Regions from separate parts of the Halobacillus sp. Marseille-Q1614 genome, predicted to be linked through region 3. Evidence: riboswitches for the same ligand, from Rfam matches in the RefSeq annotation. Region 3 holds a riboswitch; each other region holds the start of a gene.
The links. Region 3 has a riboswitch for S-adenosylmethionine ahead of msrA (peptide-methionine (S)-S-oxide reductase MsrA). Riboswitches for the same ligand answer to the same signal wherever they lie in the genome.
Positions count from the first base shown of each region.

Region 1: another riboswitch for S-adenosylmethionine. It lies ahead of HUS26_RS18150 (homoserine O-acetyltransferase); the one in region 3 lies ahead of msrA (peptide-methionine (S)-S-oxide reductase MsrA).
Region 2: another riboswitch for S-adenosylmethionine. It lies ahead of mmuM (homocysteine S-methyltransferase); the one in region 3 lies ahead of msrA (peptide-methionine (S)-S-oxide reductase MsrA).

Region 1 covers NZ_CADDWH010000001.1:3,620,154-3,630,344, reverse strand. Annotated here, with positions in the region: gene HUS26_RS18185 (PTS transporter subunit EIIC) at 1-808, shown strand, start outside; gene HUS26_RS18180 (lactoylglutathione lyase family protein) at 874-1,371, opposite strand; gene HUS26_RS18175 (NAD(P)/FAD-dependent oxidoreductase) at 1,399-2,352, opposite strand; partial or broken gene HUS26_RS20085 (efflux RND transporter permease subunit) at 2,657-2,830, opposite strand; gene HUS26_RS18170 (TetR/AcrR family transcriptional regulator) at 3,021-3,866, shown strand; gene HUS26_RS18165 (hypothetical protein) at 4,096-4,545, opposite strand; gene HUS26_RS18160 (NAD(P)/FAD-dependent oxidoreductase) at 4,545-5,765, opposite strand; gene HUS26_RS18155 (DUF2188 domain-containing protein) at 6,010-6,207, opposite strand; SAM riboswitch class I at 6,365-6,476, shown strand; gene HUS26_RS18150 (homoserine O-acetyltransferase) at 6,566-7,621, shown strand; gene HUS26_RS18145 (homoserine dehydrogenase) at 7,629-8,609, shown strand; gene HUS26_RS18140 (hypothetical protein) at 8,902-9,648, opposite strand; gene kynA (tryptophan 2,3-dioxygenase) at 9,745-10,191, opposite strand, start outside.
Region 2 covers NZ_CADDWH010000001.1:2,590,766-2,600,956, forward strand. Annotated here, with positions in the region: gene HUS26_RS12985 (GH32 C-terminal domain-containing protein) at 1-507, opposite strand, end outside; partial or broken gene HUS26_RS20275 (glycoside hydrolase family 32 protein) at 508-1,560, opposite strand; gene HUS26_RS12990 (ABC transporter permease) at 1,592-2,584, opposite strand; gene HUS26_RS12995 (sugar ABC transporter ATP-binding protein) at 2,586-4,139, opposite strand; gene HUS26_RS13000 (substrate-binding domain-containing protein) at 4,217-5,176, opposite strand; gene HUS26_RS13005 (DeoR/GlpR family DNA-binding transcription regulator) at 5,630-6,400, shown strand; gene HUS26_RS13010 (n-acetylglutamate synthase) at 6,450-6,788, opposite strand; gene mmuM (homocysteine S-methyltransferase) at 6,814-7,767, opposite strand; SAM riboswitch class I at 8,014-8,118, opposite strand; gene HUS26_RS13020 (sensor histidine kinase) at 8,476-10,191, shown strand, end outside.
Region 3 covers NZ_CADDWH010000001.1:2,328,258-2,338,448, reverse strand. Annotated here, with positions in the region: gene HUS26_RS11855 (ABC transporter ATP-binding protein) at 1-253, shown strand, start outside; gene HUS26_RS11850 (ABC transporter ATP-binding protein) at 216-1,190, shown strand; gene HUS26_RS11845 (gamma-glutamyltransferase family protein) at 1,294-2,904, shown strand; gene HUS26_RS11840 (chromate transporter) at 2,929-3,510, shown strand; gene HUS26_RS11835 (chromate transporter) at 3,507-4,037, shown strand; gene HUS26_RS11830 (AIM24 family protein) at 4,112-4,804, shown strand; SAM riboswitch class I at 4,886-5,008, shown strand; gene msrA (peptide-methionine (S)-S-oxide reductase MsrA) at 5,127-5,600, shown strand; gene HUS26_RS11820 (RDD family protein) at 5,976-6,506, opposite strand; gene sppA (signal peptide peptidase SppA) at 6,520-7,509, opposite strand; gene HUS26_RS11810 (GNAT family N-acetyltransferase) at 7,589-8,098, opposite strand; gene eutH (ethanolamine utilization protein EutH) at 8,175-9,248, shown strand; gene HUS26_RS11800 (ribonuclease H-like YkuK family protein) at 9,262-9,783, opposite strand.

The DNA of each region.
Region 1 (10,191 bases), 1.3 Mb from region 3:
TTCAGGTGATCAATACATTTTCCTTGCGCAAATCGCAGAGGGCGTTGAAGTAACTGCAGGACGTTTCATGGCTGGTAAATTCCCTATTATCATGTTCGGCCTGTTAGGGGCTGCTCTTGCTATGTACCGTCAAGCTGATAAGAAGAACCGTCCAGTTGTAAAGGGTATGCTTATTGCTGCTGCAGGTACAGCGTTTTTAACAGGAATCACCGAACCTATTGAGTTTACTTTCCTGTTTGTAGCACCGCTTTTATTCGTTTTTCATGCAATTCTTGCCGGCATCTCTTTTGCCCTTATGTACGTGCTTGATGCCAATATTGGATGGGCAGGCGGTTCAGGACTCATTGATTACGTCCTCGTCAATGCAATCCCAGGAACAAATAATTGGTGGTTAAACATTGTGGTAGGTGCTGCCTTCTTCGTAATTTATTATATTTCTTTCTCCTTTGCTATTAAAAAGTGGGATCTCGCTACCCCAGGGCGCGGAGGACAAGAAAACAAGCTTTATACTCGTAAAGATTTTAATGAAAAGAAAAAAGGCGGAAAGTCAGAACAAACTCGTGAAACAGCCTCACTGATTTTAACAGCATTAGGCGGCGAAGAAAATTTAAAACATGTCGATGCTTGCTTTACCAGATTAAGAGTAGAAGTAAAAGAAGTGAGTAAGATAAATGAAGATGAGCTAAAGGCTCTTGGAGCTGCAGGTGTAGTAAAAGTCGATCACAACATCCAAGCCATTTTTGGAGGCCGATCCGACCTTTATAAGAATGAGATCAATCGAATGATTAATGATTCAAATGCGTCATAGATAAAGAAAACCGTCCCACTTTCCAGGAAATGGGACGGTTCTTTTTATACAACGCCTGCTTCTTCCTAGTAAGCTCCGTCTGAATAAGTAAGTTCGTAGCTGTGGCTGTATATTTCGACTAAATTTCCAAAAGGATCCTCGCAGTACACCATCCGGTAGGGCTTCTCTCCTGGATAGTACTCACGCACCGGCATCCTTTGCTTCCCGCCGTGTGCTATAATTTTTTCTACTAAATCTTCCAGATCGGGATCCTGCACACAGTAGTGAAAGATTCCCGTCTTCCAATATTCAAAATTATTATCAGGCGATTCATTTTCAGGGAATTCAAAGAGTTCGATTCCAACCTTATCAGATGTCGACAAGTGGGCAATTCTGAATTCACCCCATCCTGTACCAAATACATCTTTACACATAACCCCAATAGGGCTGTCATCCTCTACCACCTTAGATGGTTTCATGATGACATACCATCCCATCACCTCTTTATAAAAGCGAACCGCTTGATCAAGGTCGGGGACGGATAATCCAATATGGGAAAAAGAACGAGGGTATGTTTGTTCCATCTTCATTTCCTCCTATCATTTTTCATTTCATGAGCCATCCATTATAACATGGGCTACATCATAACCCGATAAAAATGCACTTTCAACACGTGTACGGCCTGCTTTGTCATCCGGCCTAAGGAAAGCATCTCCTGCTGCAAAGAACGTATGCTCCTTATCTAAGCATATGTAGGCACCTTTATAGGTTTGGACTGCCTGAGCATAAGGCCAGTATTCAAGTTCCTCCGAATGGATGGAATCAAACGGGAAATAGTTCTTCATCCTATCTTTTATTTCATTTAAAACTCCGCTCCGTTGATTACGGGTTTCCGACCAATCGGCCGTCATGTAAACACTGGCCATGTGGACGCGGGATATTCCTTTTTTATGGTGATCGACAAGCCTCTCGACACCATTAGGAAGTTCTTTGTCCAAATGTCCTGACTCTGGGAGGTTTACAGGCGAGTTAAAGCGAAAAATTCCTACATATGCAGGCTTGAACCTGATGCCTTGTAAAGGATCATCATCCAAACCTGAAACCTCCAGCAATTCAGCTGCTAGCGGCACAGGCATTGTAAGCAGGACACGGAGGCTTGACCACATGCGGCCATCAGCTGCTTTTAACAAAAAGTGTTCCTTCTCTTTCACAATCTTCGTAATCTGAGCACCGCGTTCTGCCGTGAGTCCTTCAGCTAAATGATCGGCTAATCCCTGCATGCCGTCTACACTTGTGTAGCGCGGATAGTCGTCTCCAAACCAACGCTTAACCCAGCCTTTTTCAAGCCACTGATCAACACTGTTTTGGAATTCTTCTGTCCTCACGGTAAAAAACTGGGCGCCATAATCCGCCCTTCCATGCTCATCCTGCTTTGTCGCTAGACGTCCGCCAATCCGGCCGTTTTGTTCAAGAACGACCACTTTCTTTCCAGCAGATTGCAGTTTCTTCGCAGCGGTTAAGCCAGCCATTCCCGCTCCGATAATGGCAGCATCATATTTTTCCAAAGCGCTTCCCCCTTTTCTACTCATCTTTCCCTGATTGAGAAAGAAGAACACTTTTTTACAGGTGTTCTTCAGGCTGCCGAGAAAGTCTTAACAGCTTTTTCCTCATAGAGTTTCCTGTTAAGTCTATCGTGGTTGGCGGGATTCCATTGGCCATAAAAAGGGAGTTATGGGGCGGGAACCACCTCGCTTTTTAGCGGGAAAGACGGCAATCCTCCTCGGGCGTAGTGACCTGCGGGGTCTTGCCAGCCTAGCTCCAATGGCGGCTAGAGCTTAGCTTCATCGAGATCTTTGTCAAAGCTGTATGAGATGAAGCATTTTGATACGAGCTCGAATCGACTATATTGACCCCGCTTAAGCTGCTCACCTGCTGTTCGATCGGCTCCTATACTTCCTCGCCCGCTTTTGGGTGCTGCTCTGGATATGCAGTCGTCACCGCAATAATCGGCGGATTTATATCTGGAATTGTTTCTAGTTTCATATTTTATCCTGCGTATAAACCTGCTATGGTAATAATGATAGTCATTAACCATACCGAAAACATAGAAAAATTAATAATACCTCTCAACCACCTTCCTGCATTTGACCAATTAGTCAGTGACATATAAAATTCATTGACTAGTCAGTCAAAAGTCAAGAAGAAGTTTTAGTAATCATAAGGAGTTCAAATTATGGAAGATAAGAAAGTACTTATCATTGAGACATCAATTAAGCTTTTTGCCAGCAAAGGATTCACAGCTACCTCCGTTCAGGAAATAGCGAGTGAGTGTAACATCTCTAAAGGAGCCTTCTACCTTTACTTCAAATCAAAAGACGCTTTGCTTCTTGAAATCTTCTATCATTACTCTCAGGAAATTCAAATAAAAACTGAAGAAATTCAAGCGATGAACCTGGATCCAAGAACAAAGCTTATTCAACAGCTGTCCGTCACTTTTAAAGAGATTATAAAGCATCGTGATTTTATCATTATGCAAATCCGAGAGCAGGCGATTCCCTTCAACAAAGATATTGAATCTTTTATTCAGCAGATGAGATTCAACACATACCTTTTTTATAAAAAAGGGCTGCTGGCCATCTACGGTAAAGAGATCGACCATATTATCTGGGAAGTTTCCGTTTTGCTGCAAGGGATATTTAAAGCCTATGTCGATTTAATTATTATTGAAGGAATCGAATTTGATATTGACGAATTGTGTGCATCAATTGTTAAACGCGTCGATTTCCTCGTGCACGGATTTACACAAACGGGTGACCAACCAGTCATAACTGACAAACTGATGAATCAGATTATCCCTGACGATTTTTACTACAACCAGTTAGAAACGATTATTTATACATTAGAAAATATTGAAAAAGAAGCAGAAGGAGATGTGGAAGTTACTGCTTCTGTTCTGCTCGAAGAAATTAAGAAGAAGGAACCCCGGCTTGCTGTCATTAAAGGGATGCTGTCTAATCTAGAAAATGACAAAAGATTTAAAGAAATAGCCGGTCAAATTCGTACATTCTTTCAGATATAAATAAGAGAACCTTGTGAAAATATGAAAAAGACTTTGCTCCATAAAGCCCGGAAAGCTGGATGAAGAAAAGTCTTTTTCGTTACCGAGGAAGCGAATACTGCGAGATTCCTGCGGAAAAACAGACGATCCGAGACCCCGCAGTGTGAGTTTCACAAAGAGGCTCAGGCGTTCGTCCACGAAAAAGCGATTAGTATCCGCGACGTGGGGGAAGATAAAATCTTTTTTATTATTATAAATCTAATTCTATTTCATCAAGAATCGGATATACCGCTTCTACCCCTTTTTCGGCAACTGTGCAGGCGACACCTAAAGGGGTAGTCCAAAACGAATCAGGAATATACGGATTCTTTAAACCAGCTGGCTGAAAGAGCGACCGGTAAATCCGCTTGAGATGAGACTGGGTGACGGCTGGATCGGTTTCCTTCTCGCCTCTTGCTATTAAAAACACATACCTCATTGACTGAAACAGGTTATCCCCTGGCATGAATGTGTACTCTTTAAACAATTTAAGCTGTTTTTTCGTTTCTTCTTTCAACCCGGATTTCACGGCTAAATCTTCTAAATGCTCGTAAAGATGGCGATACACCTGCTGAAAGATACGTCGTTTTTCGTCCTGCATCACTTTATCCGTATAAATCTCCTGCAGCTTTAAGAAAGCCGCTTCCTTAGTCCAGCTCATCATTTCTCCTCCTTAAGCTCAAAGTTTTTCGCCTCGTATTCTACCGAGCCATACAGCTCTGGAATATCGGTGGAATGGTCTTTCAAAAGGCCCGGCAGCGAAGGAACAATTTTATTCCACACCGTTGGATTGGCTGCCATTGCTTGAAATAGTGCTTCTTCATTGGCCGTCCATGACCTGCGGGACTGAATGTAATCTAGCGTCAATCGGTAGCTTGGGGCTAATCCCTGGTCCCGTTTTTCTTGGAATATTTTCGCTGCATCTTCCCACGGTAAGCCATTATCATTAGATTTTATAGCTTCTGCCAGCAGGAAGGCCTGCATAAAAGCGTCATTCATGCCCAGGCCTGTGCTTGGATCTTTACTATGCCCGGCATCTCCGATAAGAGCCCAGCCCTTCCCCGCCGCCTGGCGAAAGAAATTAGGAACGCCTGGTGTCCCAATAATCTCTCCTTGTAAAGAAGCTTCTTTCATCCGTTTCTCCATCCCATAATACGTGCGATAGATTTCTTCGAATTTTCCCTGGTTTTTGGCAAGCTGTTGAAACTCCTCCGGCCAGACTTCAAGCCCTAAGCAGTCCCTCCCTTGTTCCATCGGGAATAAAAATCCTATCCTCCCGTCGTTTAAAAATATTTCTGTAGTCGGTTCTAATAAGGGTGTAATGTTTTTATAATACCCGTAGAAAACAGGCCGAATCGGAGAATGGTCTCCATACTTCTTTGCTCCTGCCAAGTGGGCAATCTTTGAATTCTTCCCATCAGCTCCAACAACTAAGGGAGCCTTCAGGTACTGCTTATTCCCATGGCTGTCCACTATGACGATTCCATTTACCCGGCCATCTGACTTAAGTAAATGGACTGCCTGCGTTCCTTCTAACAGTTCCACACTAGGGAAAGACAGTGCTTTTTTTATTAATACTTGATCCAGATGAGCACGTTTTGGTATAAGCGTATAGGAAGAGCGAGGTCCTTCAATAAAGCTGTCCTTTATATATGTACGCATTCTGGTGATTTTACGAAGGCCCGTGGCTTCTACTTCTTTGAGAACTTCTAACTTTTTTAAATACTCTAAGTGAGAAAGGTGATGAGTAGATAATGTATCACTCGGAAAATGAGCTTTATCGACCAGCGTTACTTTCTTCCCCATCTTACCTAGTAAAATAGCCAGGCTGGCCCCGGCGACCCGGGCTCCTATAATTATGACATCTGCTTGTTGTTCCATCGCTTGCACACCTTTACTATTGATACGATCAGCTTAACGCTTTTCCCTCATTAAATCCATAATTTCAGCATACTCACGTTCCTTTTAGCTCAAGCCTCTGCGCTTGTCCTGCCCGATCGTTATTCCGCAGGAGTCTCTCAGATTTCCTTTTTTGATCTAACACTGCCTTTACTTTCAATAGAAATCTCGTATAAAAAAGCTGATCCATATTAAAAAGCTCCCAGGTCATGGGAGCTTGTGGTGATTAATATTTAATTTCATCTTCTACTTCATGGTTCTTATCTAAAATTAATACACGGCTCGGTTTGTTGTGTTCTGCCATTTCCTTTGCTTTGGCAATCGCTGTGTCACGCTCATCATACTCGTCCGTTGGGGCTACGTCTTCAATTTTGACAAACCAGCCTGTTACATCTTTATTAGGTGATACGCTGTATTCTTTCATTCTTTAATCTCTCCTTCATCCTAATTATCGTCTTAATTTGTATCTTCCCAGGCAGCTTCTGCTTCAAACGTACGAAAAAGCATAAAAATAGTTTGACAATAAATAATTCTCATTCTATAATTCGTAACATACCTTATATGGACGACTAATTTAATAACTCTTATCTAGAGTGGCAGAGGGACTAGGCCCTGTGACGCCCGGCAACCTTCAAGCAACGGCTTGAAAAGGTGCTAATTCCTACAGATCTAATCAGATCTGAAAGATAAGAGGAGGAAACCTAAACGATCACCCTCTTCTTATTCTTTTAGAAGAGGGTTTTTTATATGCAGTCAAAGCAATACGAGGAGGGAATCCTGCTGTGTCGATTAAAAATATCTCTAACCAGAAAACAAATACCGCCGTTACTCTTCATAACTTTACTTTTGAATCAGGACACACTTTTTCTAATGTTGAACTTGCTTATGAACGATCGGGCCCAAGTGACGCCCCTGTCATACTCATTTGCCATGCTTTGACCGGAAACCAGTACGCCGTCGGAACAGAGGAGAGCCCGGGCTGGTGGAAAGGCCTGGTGGGTAATGGATGCCCCATTGATACATCCAAATTTCAAATCATCACCTTTAATGTGCTTGGAGGATGTCATGGATCTACAGGCCCGGCAAGCATTGACCCGCAAACGAATGACTATTACCGGCAGAAGTTCCCTCCCGTTACAATTAGAGATATCGTCCACGCCCAGCATGCTGCTTTGTTAAAGCTTGGCATAAACAATGTTCATGCGGTCATCGGCGGATCGTTGGGCGGAATGCAGACGTTAGAATGGGGACTGTTGTACCCGGATTTTATGAAACAGCTCTTCTGTATGGCCGCAACCCCTTACTTAAGCGATTATGGCATTGCTTTTAACCATATTGGTGCACGCGCCATTCAGGACGATCCTTCTTTTAATGATGGCCATTATGAACAAACGGACAGACTGAACGGGTTTGAAATCGCCCGGATGGCTGGAATGGTTACTTACCGCAGTGGCACGCTTTTTCAAAAACGATTTGCAAGAAGCCAGACGGAATCACTTTATAATATTCAATCATACTTAGACTATCAAGGTGAAAAAATCAAACAGCGGTTTGATGCTAACAGTTACCTTTATTTACTTGAAGCGATGAACCATCATGATATCAGCCGCGGACGAGGAAGTTTAGAGGAAGTGTCACGGCAGTACAAAGCGAAGCTGTACACGATAAGCTTTGAACACGACCTTCTGTATCCAAAGGAGCTTATCGAAACCTTCAGCCGCTATGTGCCCAACAGTGAACACCATCATGTAAAAACAGACTATGGCCACGATGGATTCTTAGTAGAATTCGACGAATGGGGCTCATGGATCGAAGAAAAAATCAACAAGGAGCAGTGAATGCAGGATGACGATTAGAGCAGCGATCCTTGGTTTCGGTACAGTCGGCCAGGGAGTTCATGATATTTTATTTGAGAAGCAGCAAGAGTTAGCAAAATTAGCCGGGGATCAAATTGAGGTTTGCGGCGTACTCGTTCAAAATTTAGAAAAGCCGCGGCCGATTAAAGAACATCTATTTGTGACGGACCATTTTGAAGATATCCTGTCTCTTAAGCCAGACATTGTGTTCGAAGCTACGGTCGGAGAGGAGCCGAGCTTCACCTATCTGTCCCAGGCAATTGCCCGTGGAATTCATATCGTAACAGCTAATAAAGTGATGTTTGCGGCTTATGGCCCTTCTTTATTAGCACAGGCCAATTCTCATGTCGGTATCGGTTATGAAGCGACCACTGCTGCCGGCACACCGATCATTGGACTCATTTCTAAATTAATGCAGGTTAATCAAATTACGGGAGTAGAAGCAATTTTAAACGGAACGAGCAATTATATCCTGACGGCTATGCAGTCCGAAGGCAAGCCTTTTTCACGTGCCCTGCAGGAAGCCCAGGAAAGAGGCTATGCGGAAGCCGATCCTTCTAATGATATTGAAGGAGATGACGCTTTCTATAAGCTAATGATCTTAAGCCACCTTCTTTATAACAGACAGCCCGACTGGGAGACTGTCCCATGCGAGGGGATTTCCAGCCTTACTGCTAAGGAGATCGAGAAAGCAAAAAGGAATGGTGAAAAAATCCGTCACGTGGCGGCACTTTCATTTAATAATGGCAGCCTTACAGCAAGCGTTAAGCCTGTGGCTCTTCCTTCCTCACATTGCCTTTATTCAATTGAAGGAGTAGACAATGCTGTGACAGTAACAAGTGATCTAGCAGGCTCTGTGACTTTACGCGGTCCGGGAGCCGGGAAGCGACCGACGGCAAGTGCCATGATCGAAGATGCCGTCCATATCCTTCAAAACAATCCGGCCAGAAGGCCTCAACTTAGCCAATAAGGAAAAAAGGGTGGCCTCTAAATGTTTAAGAGGTGAGCACCTCCTCTTTCGCGGCCTCACTGCAGGGTCTCAGCAGGCCTTCTTCCCTGCCAATTTTACGATCAACAATGCGGCTAATAGTACTGCCTTCTACCAAAAAACCTAAAAATCCCCCGGAGAACTTATTTTCTCCGGGGGATTTCTTATGTTATAAAAGGTTTTCGGGACAGCTCTTCCAGCTCATAGAAAAAACCGTGGGAGCATACCACTCGCTTTTAAGCGCTCCCGCAAAATCTCCTCTTGCAAAGGCCGTTTATTGGTCTGCAAGCCAGGAAATCCTGTTTTCTGCATATTTGGAATGCATCATTTCTTTGATGGCTGACTTATCAATTTCTACACTTTCTTTATCTAACGCGTATTCCTTTTGCTGTGTTTTTGAAAAATGAATCTCTACTTTGTCCCCTTTGAGTGCCAGGTTTTCAAGGAGAGGCGATTCTTTTTCCGGATTCATTTTTCCCCCACCTTCAAGTGTGGAAGGGAAAGTAAGTCCTGCTTCTTCCGAAATTACCTGCATTAATTCTTTCGTGTAAATGGCTCGATCCACAGAAAAAATATTGTTTAGGTCAAGACGTTTACCTTTATTCTTGTCAAAATTCAAAATAGCTATCGTTTCTTCTTTCTGTTTTGTTCCTACATCAATGACTTCAGTGAATTTCACAACAAATAAGCGTTCATCTTCATGAAGAACATCATAATCCACTTTCAGACTATGCATTTCGTCTTTAGCCGCTTCATAGCTTTTCTTTTTAAAATAATCCTTCACCTGATTCACGTAATCGATTACGGACTGGTCAATTTGATCATTCGGTGTCTGCGGATAATGAATCGATATTTCGTAAGCTTCGAGCTTTTCATGTTCATTTTCGGTTATTACTTCAAAAGGGGTAGCCCCAGCAGAAGCCGCCCCTTTGGATTCATTATTAGTGTCAGCCATTGAGATCGAACAAGCCGCTAACAATATTACACCAAGGAGTGATAAATATATATTTATAGGATTCATAAACGTCCCTCTTTAATTTGTTATTATATCAACAAATAGTGTAACATAAATGTAATAATTAATTAACGGTTTTGTTATAAACAAATAGCCTAGTCTTTAAATTTTCGTTCGAACGTCCCATAATTCTGGGAAAAACCGGTGGTCCAGGACTTTTTTGAGATATCCGACTCCAGAAGAGCCGCCCGTTCCCATTTTATGGCCTATAATTCTCTCGACTGTCTTCATATGCCGGAACCGCCACTGCTGCAGCCAATCTTCAATATCTACAAGTTTTTCTGCCAGCTGATACAAATCCCAGTATTTCTCTGTGTTCTTATATACCTCGGCCCACGCTGCTTCTACTGACTCATCCGCTTCATAAATCTCTGTAAAATCACGGTTAATCAATTCCGGATTAATATTAAATCCTGCAATCTCCAGCCTCTCTATTGCCGCATCATAAATACTTGGAGCTTCATACGCCTGTTTTAATTCTCCCAGCAGTTTTGGATCCTTCTCATAAATTTTCAATACGTGAGGGGTTTTATACCCTAAGGCAAACTC
Region 2 (10,191 bases), 260 kb from region 3:
TTCACCTTTTCTTACATTCTGAAACACGGCTGTAGAGTTCCATACATTTAATCCAAGGTAACCATCTGAAAAAGAAGCATCGTTGATATCATGAATAAGCTGATCATCAACGAAGAGCTTGATATTATCTTCATACGCATCGACTTTTAAATGATAAGTTTGCTCGGTCTCAAGGACCATCGATTTCTCCGCCAGCACGGTAATATTACCATTTTCGATCTTCATCAGTTTTACGACATCGTTTAAAGCATCGACATTGGCAAAGTAACCATTTTTCGCTTCTTTATCGGAACGGAAAACGAGAGCTCCTGCCCCGCCCTCCCCTTCGTCTTTGGACACTTTAATATCCGCTTCATATAAAAAGTTTGCAGCTGTTTGATCACTCAGAGTAAAAGCATCATCTTTAGCTGTGCCTGTTTTTCCATCTAAAGAATTTTCCCAAGTACCGCTGAGTGTCTTCCAGCTGGATAAGTTACTTAAAAAATTTGAAGTGTTTTTAAATTTGATATTGCGGAAAGATGCCGTTGATTCCGCAGATGATAATCCATAGTATCCATGCTCAAATGATGTGTCTCTCTCTTCAATCACCAATTCGTTATCGACAAAAACATCGACCTTGTCTCCTTCTGCAACTGCTTTTAGATGATAGGTTGAAGAAGTGTCCAGCTCCATCGATTCGCGTGCCAGTTCCTGTCTTTCACCATTTACGACTTTGCTTAAGGTGACTTGATCGTTTTTCGCATCGACATTAGCCGCATAACCATTGCTTCCCTCTTTATCGGATCGAAATACTAAGCCGCCGGAACCTTCACGGCCATTTTTTTCATTGAGAGTAATATCTCCTTCATAAGTAAACGAACCCCCTCTATGCTCAGAGATGGCATACGATACCCGGTCCAAGCTATTGGATTGAATACCGCCATCAGGACCAAATTCGCTGGCGTATTCCCATTTTTTCAAATCAGGAGACGTGTAAAACATGATTTTATCCTTAGCTGCAAGCGACATCACCCACTGACTCGAATCTTCATGCCAGAAGACTTTAGGATCGCGCCAATCGGCGACTGGAGGATCCGGCATCACCGGGTTGCCTTCATACTTTTCCCATGTCCTCCCGTTATCCAGGCTGTAAGCTAAACTTTGCACCTGACCCTTTGGTCCCGAATGGGTAAAAATAGCGACCATTGCTTCTTCCCCAAAACCTGCCGTATTCTCCCAATCTATAACGGCACTTCCAGAAAAGATTTGACCGTGTTCATCTGGAGACAAAGCGATCGGCAAGTGCTCCCATTTTACGAGATCTTTACTGACGGCATGTCCCCAGTGCATCGGTCCCCATGTGGTTCCATAGGGATGATACTGGTAAAACAAATGGTACTCTCCTTCGTAGTAAACCATTCCATTTGGATCATTCATCCAGTTAGCTTCTGGCGAGAAATGAAACTGGTTGCGATATGGCTCTTCATAATAACCTGAGTCATTGGCAAGCACCGTTGACGGCAAACCTGCAGCAAGTAAACAAAGTAACAGCGGAAGACCTTGTTTCCATCCAGCTTTCATCCAAATTGTAATCCCTCTTCTCTATGATATTTTAGGAACGCAGCCTGTCGATTAACACAGCTGATAGAATAACTCCGCCCTTTACAACAAGCTGCCAGTAATAGCTGACATCCATTAACGTAAGACCGTTGGTAATAACCCCCATAATCAGCACCCCGATGATGGTTCCCTGAATTTTACCGACACCGCCTGTCAGCTTGGATCCTCCTAATATAACGGCAGCTATCGCATCAAGTTCATACATATTACCAGCTGTCGGCTGACCGGAATACAAACGGCCGGCGAGGACAACTCCGCCTAAGCCAGCGAGCAGGCCGCTGATAGAATAAACATTTACGAGCGTCTTTTTCACTTTAATTCCTGTTAATCTAGCTGCTTCTTCATTGCCTCCAATAGCGTAAATATGACGGCCAAACATTGTGTATTTTAAAACAAGAAACATGATGATATACACAAGGACCATTAAATAGATAGGTGTAGGAATAGATAGAATAGACCCTGATCCTACAAACCGAAATGTACTCGATTCCAGAACGACTGGATATCCTCCGCTAGTTACATAGGCCAGCCCTCTCACATAGGTCATGCTCGCAAGCGTAACGATAAAAGCAGGCAGTCCGATTTTCGCAGTAAATACTCCATTTATAAAACCGACAAGATAACCTGCACCAACTCCGAGCAGCATAGCAATTATCGGGTTCATTCCTGTTTGGGAAGCCATAACAGAGACAACTCCCGATAAGGCTACGATCGACCCTACAGATAAATCGATACCTCCGGTTAGAATAACAATCGTCATACCCGCAGCTAGAATCGCAGTTACGGATACCTGTTTTAAAATATTGGTAAGGTTCGCAGAGTCTAAAAAGTTAGGAGCCATGACACTCATTACGATACAAAGCAAAATCAAAATGATCACCATTCCAAGCTGGTTCCAGAGTGTCGAAGCATGGCGGCCTAACTTAAATCCAGGCCCTACAGGCGGGTGAGCCGGCTGTTGATTAGACGACAAAGTTGATTTCATTTTACTTACCTCCCGTTGCGTGATACATAATTCGTTCTTGCGTGGCTTCATGCTTTTGAAGGTGTCCGGTGATCCGTCCTTCATGCATCACAAAAATCCGGTCACTTACACCTATGACTTCCGGAAGTTCAGAGGAGATCATCAACACCGCAAGCCCCGCATCTGCAAGTTCTGAAATGATTTTATGAATTTCTGTTTTGGCCCCGATATCTACCCCACGCGTTGGTTCATCAAGCAAAAGAACTTTAGGGTTAGTTGACAGCCACCTGGCAATGACAGCTTTTTGCTGATTTCCTCCGCTTAAGCCGGAAATGGGCTGATCGGGTGAAGCTGTCTTTATGTTTAAGCTTTGAATATATTCGTCTGCCATACGGTTTAAAGACTTCCAATTAATCTTCAAATTCTTTTTATGCTCTTTTAATTCCGCGAGCAAAATATTCTCTTTCACAGACATATCAGGGAATAATCCTTGTTCTTTGCGGCTTTCAGGTACGAGGGCTATACCATGTTTAATCGCATCAATTGGTGATTTGATTTTCACCTGCTGTCCACCTGCCCAGACTTCTCCCTGCTGGATATCAGAAACACCGAAGATTGATCGGACAAGCTCTGTTCTGCCAGCTCCAACCAGTCCTGCAAACCCTACAATCTCTCCTGGATAGATCTGAAAAGACAGGTCTTTAACAAATGTGGAATCACTTAAATTTCTCACTTCTAAAGCAGGCTTATCTTTACCTTCTTCTTTTATATAATTGCTTTTCGAACGCTGAAATAGGTCTTTTAAGTCACGGCCAACCATTAAACTGACTAAATGATCTGGGTTTGTCTCATGGATAGGACCACTTTGAATCCACTCCCCATCACGCAATACTGTATACCGGTCTGAAATCTTAAAAATTTCTTCCATTCGATGGGAGATATACACGATGGCAACGCCTTGTTTTCTTAAGTCTTTAATAATCGTAAATAAGCTGTCAATTTCTTTATCTGTTAAAGATGCTGTCGGCTCATCCATGATCAGGACTTCCGCTTTGTACGAGAGGGCTCTTGCGATTTCCACCATCTGCTGCTGGGCCACACTTAATGTCGAGACAAGGGTTTCAGGCTTTAAATCTGAACCCATGGAAGATAATACTTCCTTTGCTCGTTTATGTACTTCCTCCCATCGCACCATGCCGAATTTGTTTCGAGGGTATTTCGTTCCCATTAAAATGTTTTCACTAATGGTCAAGTTTGGAGAGAGGTTGAGTTCCTGATGAATAACTCCAATCCCTCTCTTTCTGGCAGTCAGCGGATCCTTCCACGTGACTGACTGATTTTTATAAGTTATCCTGCCACTGTCCTGATCAGGTACGTAGACTCCAGATAATATTTTCATTAACGTAGATTTCCCGGCTCCGTTCTCTCCCATTAAGGCGTGAACTTCACCCGGGTAAAGATCAATATATACATTTTTCAAAACCGTAGTGCCAGAAAAAGTTTTGCTGATTCCTTCCATACGTAGGATAGGCATGGCTGCGGCTGAATTTATCTTCACCTTTTCCTGCATAACCATAGCTTTTCACTCCTTACTTAGATTGAAATGACGGCCCTTGCTGCAGCAAGGACCGTACTCCTTTTGGCAAAAGATCTCTACCAGCCTTCATAAGAATCTACGTTGTCTTGCGTCACTAAATCTACTGGAATTTTGATCACTTCTTCTACAGATTCGCCGTCCAATACTTGTATTCCAACGTCCATGGCTTTTTTGATCATTTCATCAGGGTGCTGAGCAGAAGTACCTGCAATTGAACTTCCCTCTTTCTTCATCGCTTCAATAACATCCGGCGAACCATCAACACCGACAATATAAAATTCATCTTGTCGGCCGGCTTGCTGCTGGGCAATTTCTGCACCGATTGCTACAGGATCGTTATTGGCAAAAACAGCGTCAATAGTACCCGGCTCGTTGGCCTGCAAAATACTTTCCATGACCTGTAACCCTTTTTCACGGTTCCCTTCACCATTCTGCTTCGCAATTACTTTAATATCAGTGCCTTTGATCGTATCTTCAAACCCGGCAATCCGATCTTTCACAGCAGTTACAGGAGGGCCGTCGATCACAACAACATTCCCTTTCCCGCCAAGGTCTTCAATCATATATTCAGCCGCCAGAACCCCACCCTGGTAGTTATCCGAAGTTACCGTTCCCTCAATTCCTCCGTCAGCACCAACATCCACAGAAACGACAGGGATTCCAGCTGCATCTGCTTGAGCCACTGCTCCTGCAATCCCTTTAGAATCCACGGCATTCAGCAGGATGAGGTCGACACCTTGTGTAATGAAGTCCTCAATTTGAGAGGTTTGTTTGGCCAAATCAGCATCTGCCGCCTGCACGATAATTTCAGCACCAACCTCATCGGCATAATCCTCTGCCGCTTCACTCATTGATACGAAAAATGGATTAGCTAAATTGTTAAGAGTTAAACCGATTTTAACTTTTTCTTCTTTGTCAGCGCTTTCATTTTCCTGCCCGGAAGTTTCATTACTTGAACAAGCTGCCATAAATAGCATAAGGATTATCATTAAAATTAAGTTAAGCTTCATTTTCATTTTTCTTTCCCCCTCCAGATTTAACTTTCGATCTTTTGAATGCGCTTACAAAATAAATTAATGATGTCCTCCTTTCTGATTCCATTACGCATATCAAAACTAGATGTTGGGATTTTTTTGTACTATGCGTAAAAATCACCAAGATTGGATATGATTGTTTTTGCTTATTAATGATGATATATGCGTATACAAATTTTGTCAATAAGTTTTCTAAAAATTACAAAAACATTTGTCATTCCCTATAATATAACTGTTTTAACTTATAATCATTCTTATCCTTATTAGCCACCTCAACCACTTGTGATTGTTTGTGATTACTTTTATTCATAAATTAACCAAATGCGCATTCAAGCCTGACTGAAGTCTTCATCGATCAATCATCATTTTTTCTTTTGATATCGAGAGTAGTCTATAATTAAAGAGAAAACGCTTACGAAAGGAGCACTCCTATTCATGTTTATGGAAGAACGTAAAGCGCAAATCCTTGAATACTTGCGCCATATGTCACGGGCCTCTGTCCATGACTTAAGTAAACAATTTAATGTTTCAGACTCTACGATTCGAAGGGATCTAAAGGAGTTAGAGGAAACAGATAATATAAAAAGAACTCACGGCGGTGCTATCCTTCTGCAGCCTGTCAGTTTTGAAGCATCGATCGGAGACAGAAAAAAAGATTATATTTCAGAAAAGCAGGCGATTGCTAAAAAAGCCGTAGAGTTTATCAACCCCGGCGATGCCATTCTATTAGATTCAGGAACTACCACATTTGAACTTGTGAAAGAGTTAAAATCCTTCACTAATCTCTCCATCGTTACCAACTCTATCATTATCATGCAGGAGTTAACCGATATTCCGGGATTAGAGGTAATGCTGCTAGGCGGAAATTTACGAAGGGAAACATCAGCATTAGTCGGGCCTTTTGCGGAGCAGTCTCTCAATATGATTCGAATTGATAAAGCCTTTATCGGGACGAACGGGCTGGACCTAAAAGAAGGGATGATTACCACCCCTAACCTTACCGAAGCGCGGATTAAGCGGATGATGATTACGAACTCCAGGCACACTATTTTATTGACCGATCATAGTAAAATTGGCAAAGTGAATTTTGCAAAAGTAGCTGATCTGGCAGAGATAGACTTTTGTATCGTAGACAACCATATACCGGCTGATTTTGAAGAGGACATGAAGCGTTTTGATGTAAATGTACATATGGTTAAAGTTTAAAACGGCTTTAAACACAAAAAAGAGGATCCAAAAAGGATCCTCTTATGTATTAAACCTCTCTGATAACCGATCTGCCTTCGGTTTGCTTCTGGTCGATCCATTGCCACTCTTCATGGAGCTCTATTTTCCCATCATTCGTTATTACCGGCGTGGACTTACATTTCCCTCCTCTTATTTCATTGGAGATGTTAATGTGGTTGTATCGGAACTCTAATGTATCATCTGCATTCACAATTCCAACCAGCTTTCCTTTTACGATGTCTCCGCCCTCGTAATCTGCGTAAAGAATGCGCCCCTCCTGGTAATAGTGAAAATAAGTTTTTGAAGAGACTTCCCCATTCTCCGTATTTTCCACAGAAATGAACGTTCGATTATTATAATCAATCATCCTAAATCATCCTCCTGGCACAAAGTTATCTCCATTTCTTAGCTAGCGATTCAATATGCTCTGGTGTTGTTCGGCAGCACCCGCCAATGATGCGCGCGCCCGTTTCATACCAGGCTTCCGACTGAATATCGAATGGGTCACAAGCTTCTTCCCCATGCCATGTTTTCGTTTCAGGATTATAAGTTTCTCCTGAATTCGGATAAACAATAATTGGCTTCACTGTGTTTCTACGCAGTTCTTTCACAGCTTCTATAGCAGAAGGGACTGGGGCACAATTTACACCAATGGCTACGATCTGGTTATGATCATTAAATGTTTCTGCACATCTCTTTAGATTCGTACCATCACTTATGGCATCTCCATTTCTTAAGGAAAAAGACAGCCAGGCAGATGTACCCGGAAATTCTTCCAGTAAGGAAGCAAGTACTTGCGCTTCCTGAAAAGACGGGATGGTTTCTATAGCTAAAAGATCCGCCCCTGCTTCAATCAAGGCTTCCATACTTGGACGGTGAAAATCTGCTAAACATTTATCAGACACGCCGTAGTTCCCTGCGTATTCAGACCCATCTGCAAGATAGGCTCCATATGGTCCTACAGAGGCAGCAACCAAAGGTTTAGAACGGTCTGTTTTTTCTTCCTCATTCCAAACCTCATCTCTGGCCTGTCTTGCTAGATGAACCGTCTTTTTAATTAAGTCTATTGCTTCCTCTTTTTTAATACCGCGCTTAGCAAACCCAGCAATTGTCGCCTGGTAGCTTGACGTAATAGCTACATCTGCTCCTTTGCGGAAATAATCCGCATGTACCTGGACAATGGCTTCTGGCTTTTCCAGCAAGACTCGTGCTGACCAAAGCGGATCATCCAAATCACATCCGTGCTTTTCTAATTCCGTCGCTAACGCCCCATCAAGAATGACAAGGGAATACTTTTGCAAAATTGAATCAATGGGATTGTGCTTTTGACTGGTTTGGTTCGACATATCTGGTTCCTCTTTTCTTTACGTGCTTTCCTATACAGAACAAAGGCTAAAAGCGCCATGGTAGACACGAAACGCATAAGCAAAACGGCCGGAGGAAGGCGGCCTTCCCTTTTAGCAGGGCGGATTGCTTATGACGCGAGTGTCTGGGTGCTGGATCTGGATGTCGCTCTTTTAAACATATATATCCACTTGCTATACATTAAAAAACGCACTCCAAACGAGTGCGTGTCCGACAAATAAAAGAAGCTCCTATCTATCAGGTAAGATCACCCGCTGGAATTAGCACAGTGTTTAAATAGACCTGTTGCTGAGGTTTCTAAGGGCCAGTCCCTCCACCTCTCTGGATAAGAATTATTTACATTTTTCACAACTCTACCAATTGATTTAAAAATAGTCAAGATAGTAAAAATGTATACCATTTCAATATGAGAACCCCAGAAATCTATTCATCCTCCTAGTCTATTTGTTTCATTTTCCAGCTTCACTAGAGCGGTTACATTTTGTGGAAGCGTTCGCGAAGTGCTGAGGCCACCGGGATTCTCACGCTCTCTCATACTATAGAGACAGAATTGACGCTTTCGGGCTTTTTGTTATAGTTTAGGAGATTATACAGGAATACTGACCAGACCACATGTTGAGAAAAGGAACTATCAGCTTTTTCGAACAGCTGTTTTTCCATTGGCTCTCTCGTGAAAGGGGCTCCTTAAAATGAAAAGCATTCAAAGCCGCTTATTAATCATGCTGCTAATGTTCATCATTCTCCCCTATTTTTTATCTGTTTTTTTAATCTACAGCTACACGAAAAATAGTGTGGAGCAGCATGAACTTGAGAACAGCCGCGAACAAATTCAGGAAAGCTCAGAAGAACTCGAACAATATTTCAATGAGATGATTGATCTTCCTTATATTCTGTATCGCGACCCCGAGCTTTTTCGGATCTTCAATAACGAAATAGATGATTCAGCCTATTTAGAAAAAAGCTTAGAAAATTACTTTCTCATGCGAAAAGAAATCCGGCAGGTCCGGCTATATCTCGATAAGGGTAAAGAATCGTTAGCTGTTTATAATGGAATGGTCAGCGCACGGAAATCAAAGCCTGACTTTTTAGAGCAAAATACGATAAACGAACTTTATGATACAAACGTTAAATACCCCCTGGAACCGCCTCATCCGATTGAAAATTATAATGAGGCCGCGATTGTCCCCCAATCGGACAACTCTACGGTGATGACCTTTCACCATAAAATAGTAGACGTGCTGTCTAATGAATTTCTCGGCATCCTTACGACAGACATCGATTTAGATGTCTATGCTCAAATATGCCAAAACCTCCTGCAGGAAGACGAAGAAACCGTGATGCTTGTTAATGAAAATGCCAATGTAATTTACGCAAACGACCAAGAGCTTATCGGCAAGCCAGTAACATCTGACATAAAACAGAAGATGAACACCTCAGGAGGAAAAAGTGAAGATATAATTCTATCCAAAACCTTAACAGGACCGCTTCAAAACTGGAAATTAGTGAAAATCACACCAAGTGAAGTCTTATTCCAGGAGGTCAGAAAAACCGCCTACACAAGCATTTTGGTGGGGATAGGAGTCGGGCTGTTAGGGGTACTGATGATTAGTATGATTACTTACAAAATTACTCACCCAATCAAGCAGCTCACCCAAAAAGTTCGTTCGATCGAAGGCGGAGATACACATGCTCCATTTGATGACAGCCGAACGGATGAAATCGGTTATTTAGAAAAGCATATGAAGGAAATGATGGATCGCATCAACCGTCATATTGACCGCGAATATAAGCTGGAAATCGAGAATAAGGAAAATCAATTCCGAGCCTTAAAGTCTCAGGTCAATCCACATTTTTTATTTAACTCCTTGCAGTCGATTGGTGCTGTAGCCTTAAGGTCAAAAGCTCCTCATGTCTATCAGCTTGTAACATCATTATCCAAAATGATGCGTTACTCAATGAAAGCTAACAAGTGGGTGCTCGTCCATGACGAAGTGAATTATATAGAAGCTTACCTTATGCTGCAAAAAGAACGGTTCAGAAACAATGTGAATTATTCTATAAAAATCAGTGATACGATTCTTCAGATGACCATACCCAGTATGATACTTCAGCCGCTTGTTGAAAACTTCTTTAAACACAGTTATGAAGAAGGATTTCATGAAGCTCATTTAACGATACACGGGGAAATCCAGGGCAAAGTACTGCAGCTTGCAGTAGAAAATGACGGGCCGAGTTTAACAGATGAAGAGCTTCACGAGTTAAGAAGCAACATATACACAGCCCCTTACGAAGGAACTTATTCTGAAAAGCATATCGGCTTAAAAAATATCCACGACCGGCTGATTCTTAATTACGGCCACGATGCTTCTTTAGAAGTTGATACCATTCAAGGACAAGGTTTTCTC
Region 3 (10,191 bases):
TTCTGTTCCAAACATAGACGACTTAAATCGAAAATTAGAAGCTATCCCTGGTTCACCGCCAAGCTTAACTGAAAAAATACCTGGCTGCCGGTTTCATCCAAGGTGTGAGTTTGCTGGTGATAAATGTATCCAAGAAGAGCCGCCAATGTATAATGTTTCATCAAGTCATCATTCAAAATGCTGGTTAGAAGAGAAAAAGGAGGTGCCCGTTGGTAATGGAAACAGAGACACAGCCTCTTATAGAAATATCTAATGTGAAAAAGTATTATCCTATCAAAAGTGGACTTTTAAAGAGAACGAAAGCGAATGTAAAAGCTGTTGAGAATGTTTCCCTTGAGGTGATTGAAGGTGAAACACTTGGTGTGGTCGGAGAATCAGGATGTGGTAAATCTACTTTTGGACGAACCATTCTTGGTCTCGAAGATTTAACAGATGGATCCATTAAATTTCGTGGAGATGAAATCGGCGGGCTCTCAGAACGTAAACTTAAGAAATATAAAAAAGATATGCAAATGATTTTTCAAGACCCTTATGCTTCATTAAATCCCAGGCAGAGAATAGGAGATGCATTAGAAGAAGCATTTATTATTCATACCAGACTTAGTAAAAAGGAAAGAGAAGAACGGGTCAAATCTCTATTAGTTGAAGTAGGTTTAAAGGAAGAACATGTGGATCGATACCCTCATGAATTCAGCGGGGGACAAAGACAGCGGATCGGGATAGCCCGGGCTTTATCTTTAAATCCTTCTTTAATAGTCTGTGATGAGGCTGTGTCTGCCTTAGACGTTTCTGTGCAGGCGCAAATTATTAAGTTGTTGAAGAGTCTGCAAGAATCTTATCAGTTAACTTACGTATTTATCTCACATGACCTCGGCGTTGTACGCCATGTATGTGATAGAGTGGTAGTGATGTACTTAGGTGCTACGGCTGAACTTGCTGCATCAGAAGATTTATACAACAATCCTTTACACCCTTATACAAAAGCATTATTATCGGCTATTCCAAGACCGGTACCTGGGAGAAAGCGAAACAGAGTGAAGCTTGAAGGGGATTTGCCAAACCCGGCAAATTATCCTTCAGGATGTCCGTTTCATACCAGGTGTCCATTAGCACATGAACGCTGTAAGGTGGAAAAACCTCAGTGGAGAGAAGTTGAACCTGGCCATTTTGTTGCTTGTCACGAGGTATAACAGTCAGGAATGAGCACCTTCACCCCACCTGTGATATTTTGTTGAAATCAGGATGGTGGTGAAGGTGTTTTTGTCTAAAATCATTAAAAAGGAGCTTATACATATGAATTCAATTGATTACTTAAACCAGCCTTATTACGCGAAGAGAACAACGGCTGTTGCCAATAAAGGCATGGTTGCTACCTCCCAGCCGCTTGCCTCTCAGGCTGGTCTGGATATTTTAAAAAAAGGCGGGAATGCGATTGATGCAGCGATTGCAACTGCTGCCACGCTGACTGTGGTGGAGCCGACTTCCAATGGAATAGGAAGCGACGCCTTCGCACTTGTGTGGGTGAAGGAACAGCTTTATGGCTTAAATGCCAGCGGTTCATCTCCTGCATCCATTTCAATAGAAGCTGTTAAGGAAAGAGGGCATGAAGAGATTCCAGCTTACGGATTGATCCCTGTGACAGTACCGGGTGCTCCAGGAGCCTGGGCCGAGCTTTCCAGCCGATTCGGGAAGCTTCCTTTAACAGAAGTACTTGCACCAGCTATTGAATATGCTGAAGAAGGATTCCCTGTATCTCCAGTTCTTGGGAAGTTTTGGGAAGCTGGATATAAGAAGTTCAAAGAAAACTTGGAGGGAGAGGAATTTCAGGCATGGTTTGATACTTTTGCTCCTGAAGGAAAAGCTCCAGAAATCGGTGAAGTGTGGAAGTCTCCCGGGCATGCAGATACGTTAAGAAAAATAGCTGAGACGAATGCCGAAGCATTTTACAGCGGGGAAATTGCCGATAAAATTGATGAGTTCTCGAAGAAATATAATGGTTTTATCCGCAAAGAGGATTTAGAGAATTATAAGCCGGAATGGGTAGACCCGATTTCTATTAATTACCGCGGCTATGATGTATGGGAAATCCCCCCCAATGGCCATGGGATCGTAGCACTTTCTGCGTTAAATATAATGAAAGGATTTAAGGTTAATAGTAAAGAAGACACGGACACCTATCATAAGCAGATCGAAGCAATGAAGCTGGCCTACGCCGACGGTCAAAAATACGTTGCGGATCCCAATTACATGGATGTAACTGCGGAACAGCTGTTAAATGACATTTATGCTGAAGAAAGAAGAAAGTTAATTCATGAGGAAGCTCTTACTCCAGAGCCGGGTACCCCTCCTAAAGGCGGCACGGTTTATCTGGCGGCAGCTGATGATGAAGGAAATATGGTTTCTTTTATCCAAAGTAATTATATGGGCTTTGGGTCAGGGGTTGTTGTCCCTGAAACCGGCATCTCTCTGCAAAATAGAGGCCATAACTTTACGATGGAAGAAGGTCACGCGAATTCGCTGCAAGGAAATAAGCGCTCGTATCATACGATCATTCCAGGCTTTTTAACTATAGAAGGAACTGCGGTTGGACCATTTGGAGTGATGGGCGGATTTATGCAGCCTCAGGGACATATGCAGGTGATTATGAATACTGTGGATTTTCATTTAAATCCGCAGGCAGCTTTAGATTCCCCGAGATGGCAATGGATGAAAGATAAGACGGTTTGGGTAGAGCCTGATTTTCCTACACACATTGCAGCAGAGCTTCGACGCAAGGGACACGATGTTCAGGTGCAGCTGGAGACCGGGGCTTTTGGAAGAGGCCAGATCATCTGGCGGGATACGAATGGAACCTTGTACGGAGGCACGGAATCAAGAACGGACGGTACGATTTCTGCCTATTAATTTTTTAGAGAGGAGCGGGAAGCTGTGCAGCAATTGAATCTCTTCCTTGCTTTTTTTAGAGTAGGGATTTTCGGATATGGAGGGGGGCCTTCCTCCATACCTCTCGTTCATAATGAAGTAGTAAAAAAATATAAGTGGATGTCGGATGACGAATTTGCTGACATATTAGCTCTCGGCAATTCGCTTCCTGGGCCGATTGCGACTAAAATGGCCGGCTATATCGGGTATCGGGTTTCAGGGCTGCTGGGCATGATTAACGCTGTTTTAGCCACTATTCTGCCAACGATCGTCCTTATAATCATCTTGCTGACCTTTTTAAATAATTTTCGCGATCTCGCCTGGGTAAATGGCATGACCCAGGCTGTCGTCCCAGTCGTAGGAGTAATGCTTGCAGTGTTAACCTATGACTTTTTGAAAAAATCACAGGGCAGTCTTGGTTACCTGCTGACCATTCTATTAGGATCAGGGTCACTGATTTTAATTGAAGGAATAGGCATACATCCCGGCATCATAATTGCAGCCTTATTGTTGTTCGCCCTTTTAAAACCTATGAAGAAAACAAAAAATGACGTCACTAAGGAACAAAGCAAGGAGTCAACTCTATGATATATTGGCATATCTTTATCGCATTTTTCATACCCGGCATCGTAGGTTACGGCGGCGGGCCGGCTTCCATTCCGCTGGTTGAAAATGAGGTAGTCGGCCGATTTAAGTGGCTGACGGTGAATGAATTCAGTGAAATGCTTGCTATGGCCAACGCATTGCCAGGCCCGATTGCGACTAAAATGGCTGGGTATATAGGCTATCAGCAAGCCGGCATTCTCGGAGCTTCTGTCGGAGTATTTGCTACCGTAGCTCCTTCGTTAATTTTAATGATCGCATTACTAAGCCTGCTCAATAAGTATAAGGGATCACCTCGGGTGAAGTTGATGACTTCCCTGATCCGGCCTGCAATCGCCGTCCTGTTAGGTGTCATGGCCTACCAATTTTTTCAGACATCATATGTATCGACAGGCACCCTGCATACTATACTACTGATTGTATTAAGCTTTGTACTGCTTGAAAAGGTAAAGGTACATCCGGCCTTTGTAATCGCCGGGTCGCTTCTATATGGAGCCGTTTTTCTCGGATAATAAAACCATTATTTGAAACAACTGCACGCCTTGTCTCGTATATACATATATGACGGAGAAGGGAGTTGTTAATTATGAGCAATTATTCAATTGATGAATTTATTCGGCAGACAAAGCAGGATGAAAGTGAAAATGAGTTCTTTGAATTAGAAACACCGCGTATATTAGAAGTAAATCTCTCTGATCAAGTATGGGCCAAATCAGGTTCCATGATCTCTTACAATGGAAACATTAAGTTCGAAAGAGAAGGGATCTTAGAACATGGAGTCGGCCGCATGTTTAAAAAAGCTTTATCAGGTGAAGGCAGTTCACTTATGAAAGCCACAGGCCAGGGAAGACTTTACTTAGCCGATCAGGGAAAAAAGATTACGATCTTTAACCTTGATAATGAAGCGATAACGGTAAACGGCAACGACTTATTAGCATTTGAACCAGGTATTCAATGGGATATCAAATTAATGAAAAAAGTAGCAGGAATGATGGCAGGTGGACTGTTCAATGTTACCTTAGAAGGCAGAGGAAGGGTGGCGGTCACTTCACATTATGAACCTTTAACTTTGCTCGTTAAGCCCGGATCTCCTGTGATTACAGACCCTAATGCTACGGTAGCCTGGTCCGGTCACTTAAAGCCGGAATTTCGCACAGACATCAGCTTGAAAACTTTTGTAGGGCGGGGAAGTGGTGAATCTATTCAAATGGAATTTAACGGAGAAGGTTTTGTCATTGTCCAGCCATTTGAAGAGGTGTATACGTCTGGAAGCAGCTGATTTTTAAAAAATAGTGCTTTCGCCTTTACTTCGACTAAAAAAAATTGTATTATATAGAATAACTAAAAAAATAACGGAAACTTCTTATCCAGAGAGGCGGAGGGACTGGCCCTTTGATGCCCGGCAACCATCGAATCAATCATTAGATTGACGAGAACGGTGCCAATTCCTGTAGAATGGTTGATCCATTCTAGAAGATGAGAGGATCGTACGGAAATGACGACCCCTTTTCTTTATCTCGGATAAGAAAAGGGGTTTTTGATTGTATAAACCGTCAAGCTCTCTTAGGTAGAAGTTGCGTTTAGAGAAAGGGAAGATGATGATGGCAACAGCTATTTTTGCAGCAGGATGTTTTTGGGGAGTTGAAGCATTTTTCGAACGCTTTGAAGGAATTACGAAAACAAGAGTTGGATATACAGGCGGGCATGTACCCCACCCAACTTATGAGCAAGTAAAAACAGGAACTACCGGGCATGCAGAATCCATCCGAATTGAGTATGATCCACAAGTGATCACTTACGGAGGCCTGGTTAATATATTTTTCGAATCACACGATCCTACAACAAAAGATCGCCAGGGTGGAGATGTTGGCCACCAATATCGTTCCGCTATCTTTTATCAGAATGAAGCGGAGAAAGCTATAGCCGAAGAAAAAATTCAACAGTGGACGAATAAAGGCGTTTTTAAGCGACCGATTGTTACGGAAGTTACTCCGGTTGAAACTTTCTATGAAGCTGAAGAATATCATCAGAAATATTCACAAAAGCACAGCTCATTCGCTTGTGGAATCAGCTGACGATTTGGCAAGCACCTTTTCTAAATGGAAAAGGTGCTTTTTTATGTTGTCTAGGAAATTAAAAAATTCCAAGCTGTGGATATGTTTAGAAGAGCGACATCCAGCTCCATCCCCCAGACACTCGGGTCATAAGCAATCCGCCCTGCTAAAAGGGAAGGCCACCTTCCTCCGGCCGTTTTGCTTATGCGTTTCGTGTCTACCAGGCGCTTTAAGCCTTTGTTCTGTGGTTGTGGTACGGCTGAGGAGGGAGAGCGTTGTAGAAGCAGTTATGAACGTTGAAAAGAAATTGAAAAACCGGTGAAAGCACCCGGAAATTCTAAAATCGCCGCGCGCGCTAAAAAAAGCTCCTCTTAAAAGAAGAGGAGCTGCATCCGTCTAGCTTAATGAAGTTTTTAAATCACGGTTTAACTTTTTCATTTTTTCTTTAATTACTGCTGTATCGGCAAACATATCGTGAATACCTTGGTGTTTCTTCGTGAAAATGACGACAAGGTAAGGCAGTCCAATGACCGCCATGCTGATATATCTTCCGATGACTTCTCTAAAAATCACTTGTCCTTTTGATAATGAATCTCCTTGAAGCGATTCTACGGACAAGCCGAGAATCATTTTTCCGAGTGTGGCCCGGAAGAACCAGGTCATTAATGCAAAATACAGAAAGAACACAAGGGATTGAACGATATTCGATGCACTAAACAATTCTATCCATAGTTTTGCATCTGAGAGGTTAGTTAATCTTAACAGCGGTCTTGTGATGATAGAATTCAGACTCCAAATCACTATTAAATCAATAATGTAAGCAAAGAAGCGAGGAGCGAATCCAGCGTAGATGACGCGGTGAAATTCTGTTAAGTTTTCCGTAACGGTCTCGTTTAAGTGGCTGCGGTTCGGCTCTACGGTATCCATTTAATCTCCTCCTTTACTCTGAGTACATATACATCATGCGTGGTCCTTGGCGGTTATCGATCATCTCATTTATCCATTTAATTTCATTGTTTGGTAAAAAACTTTCCACACTAAGCGGAATCCCAAGGAAGCTGTCAGTGTTGGTGTATTCGAAAATTTCTGGGTTACCGCCGATTTCTTCTTTTAAGGAATTCAACGCATCTTCTTCAAACCCGATCTGATCAATCAGGCCGTTGTCCGCAGCTTGCTGTCCTGAATAAATACGGCCATCTGCCAGTTCTCTCACTTTATCTTCGGACATTCCCCGTCCTTCGCTGATTACGTTGACGAACCCTTGGTAAGACTCATCGACTAGGGTTTGAAGGATTTCGCGGTCTTCTTCTGTCATCTCTTTTGTAGGGCTCATGATGTCCTTGAATTGGCCGCTCTTAATCGTATTGAATTTTACACCGTATTCATTAGCAAGCTCTTGATAGTTAATGCTTTGCATAATGACACCTAGTGATCCTGTGAAAGTTTCTTCAGATGCAAAAATTTGATCAGCGGGTGCTGATATGTAATATCCTCCTGATGCGGCCATGCCGCCCATTGAAACATACAATTTCTTATCCTGTTCTTTAATTTCCTGAAGCTTGTCGTGGATTTCTGCGCTTTCAAATACCCCTCCGCCTGGAGAGTTAACGTAGAGCAGAACTCCTTTTACGGTACTGTCATTTTTAATAGCTTCGAGCTGTTTCATGAACTGCTCGTGGTTATATCCTTCGCCTGAAAATGGGTTGGACCCCTCGCCTGAGATAATCGTTCCATCTACGGTAAGGTGGGCAATTCGGTTTGAATTTGATCCATTCTCTACTACTTTCTCTTTGGGACCTTCATCCTCAGTAAACATGTTTCGGGATTCATTAAATGTATCAGACATTAAAAATCCAATGCTTTGAGTAAGAACGCCGATAAGTAATAACCCTGCTGCAATTCCTATGGCTATCAGCCGCTTTTTCTTCATATTCACCTTTCCTTTCATAAAATCTCTGAAACCTAATCGTAGCAAAAAAATACCAAATAATATATAAAAAAGTGGGTGTTCACGAATCGTTTACATTCCATTCACTTTCCAGGATGCTCATCTCCCATAAATTCCAGAATTCATGATCCACCAGTTTGTGATCGAGCAGGCAGCCGTCGATTTGAAAGCCGGCTTTTTTATATGTATGTACGGCCGGCTCGTTAAAATCAAATACGCCAAGGCTGACTTTATGTAATTGCAGTTCATTAAAGGAAACCTCAAGCAGAGCTTCCAACATTTTTAATCCCAACCCTTTACCTCGTTCTTCACTACTTATAAAAATATGGCCGACACGTGCGGAGCGGTTTATGTGATCAATATTTTTTAAAGCTGCGTGGCCTACTGTAAGTCCGCCTTCCACCGCTTTATAAATTTGACAGTTAGCTTTTTGTCTATAAATCTCAAGCTGTTCGGACGTTAGAGGGAAGGTAAAAGACGAGCCCGCCCATTGCACAAGGAGTCTTGGGTCAGAGATCCAGGCTATCAACTGCTGTTCATCTTTTTCTGTAAAGTTTTCTAATCGAAGCACAGATTATTCCTCCTTTTCTGTTACTCTTAATTTACAATAAAAAGAAACAACAGAGAAGAAAAAAGGGGGAGAAGGCATGTGGCTGAATGACGCGATATTAATTATCATTACCATCTTCATGGCAGCGGGTGCGGTGGACTATGCCTTTTTACATAATCGTTTTGGACTTGGTGATAAGTTCCATGAAGCTTTTATGATGATGGGGCCTTTGGCGTTGGCAATGGTGGGGATTATTTCACTGGCTCCTGTTATTTCTGAGCAGCTTGCTCCCTGGGTCGTTCCATTGTATAACCGGATCGGGGCTGATCCGGCCATGTTTGCGTCTATGATCTTAGCCATTGATATGGGGGCATATCCATTAGCTGAGTCGTTAGCGGAAACAAAGCAGGGGGCTGTCTTTTCCTGGGCGTTTCTTGGAACTATGATGGGGCCGACGATCGTATTTACAATTCCGGTCGCCCTGACGATTATTGAAAAAAGCGACCAGCCTTATTTCGCACGTGGGATATTAATAGGCATCATCACGATCCCCTTTGGATGTTTGGCGGGAGGGGCTTTAGCGGGGTACGAAATTCTATGGATGATTAAAAACTTAGTGCCTACAGTCTTTCTAGCATTATTTATAGGACTTGGAATATGGAAATTTACGAGAATTACGACTCGTATGTTCTCGCTGTTTGGAAAAGGGATAGAGTGGGTGATCATTGCCGGCCTGATCGCTATTATTGTCCAGACATTAACTGGAGCTGCTGTTATTCCGGGCCTGGCTCCAATAAATGAGGGAATTCAAATCGTAGGGAGCATAACAATTACTTTAGCGGGGGCTTATCCACTTGTTGCTTTTATTAATCAGGCAGGAAAAAAACTGTGGGAAAAAGCAGGAAAACAGATAGGCATCAACTCGATAGCTGTGACAGGATTAATCGCTTCATTAGCCCACCACCTTCCTATGTTTGCTGTATTAAAAGAAATGAATTCTAAAGGGAAAGTTGTGAATTCAGCCTTTGCAGTCAGCGGGGCATTTGCCTTTGGAAGTCATATCGGGTTTGTGGCAGGGATTGAAAAAGAAGTAATGGCTGCTGTAATGGCGGGTAAGCTGACAGCAGGTATCCTTGCCGTTATTATCGCCTTGTACACGACTTCAGATTAGAAAAGTTTAATTACTATTTTGTGTATTTATTGGCATAACAGCTTGCAGCAATGGAGTCCGGTTTTATTTTAGGTTCAAATCCTAGTGATTCAATTCTTGCAATCATTTCGTTTACGTATGCACGGGTGCGATTTCTTTCACCAGCTCCAATATCAATATGTCCTTCCATCGTAAAAGTCGCATCTTTATAAATATGAGGGAGGATAATATCAATCATTTGATCAATTTTCTCTTTCGTAAATAAAGAAGCAACTTCTTCGGTCAAAGTTGTTTCATAAGAAATTCTTTCATGAAGGGTGTCCATACAGCGGGGGATTTTCACTTTACGAATACACGCCCACGCTCCTTTACCAACTCGGTGAATAACGATGCCTGTAATGAATAAGGTGTGGTCATAATGGACTTGAGAATCAGTTCCCAGCATTAATCTGTAATTTCCAATGGGGTCTTCCTTCATAAAAAAGATAATATTAGTGAATACCTCTTCAAAAGTCATGTGGGGATGACTTATATTTTGAAAGGAAATGGAATCCATGATTACGCCTCTCTCCACTTTTTTTATTATCGTATTCACTTTTTATTATGTACGTGTATTAAATAAAAATTGACGGCATATGCCGTCATTCAGCTTGTAGAGAAACCTCATACTTTTTAGACGACCGGCTTAGATACAGCAAAGGGCTCCGGGAAACGGATCGCTTTCCATGGGCGTACGGTGAGCTTCCTTAAGGTTTCGCCTTTTAGGGATCTCACCCTGTCCTTTTCTCCCATAGGATTCTCACCGTTTCCCTTCGCCTGATACGTTTTCTCTCTCGTTTTATTTGCTCTCTTCCCGGGGTTTAAGCTCTTAAAGGTGTAAGTGACCTAGTGAAAGATCAGCTGATTCCCTTTCTCGCATGAGCAGGATTCCATTCACCTTTACCTCGTAATGGGAAGGAAAGCG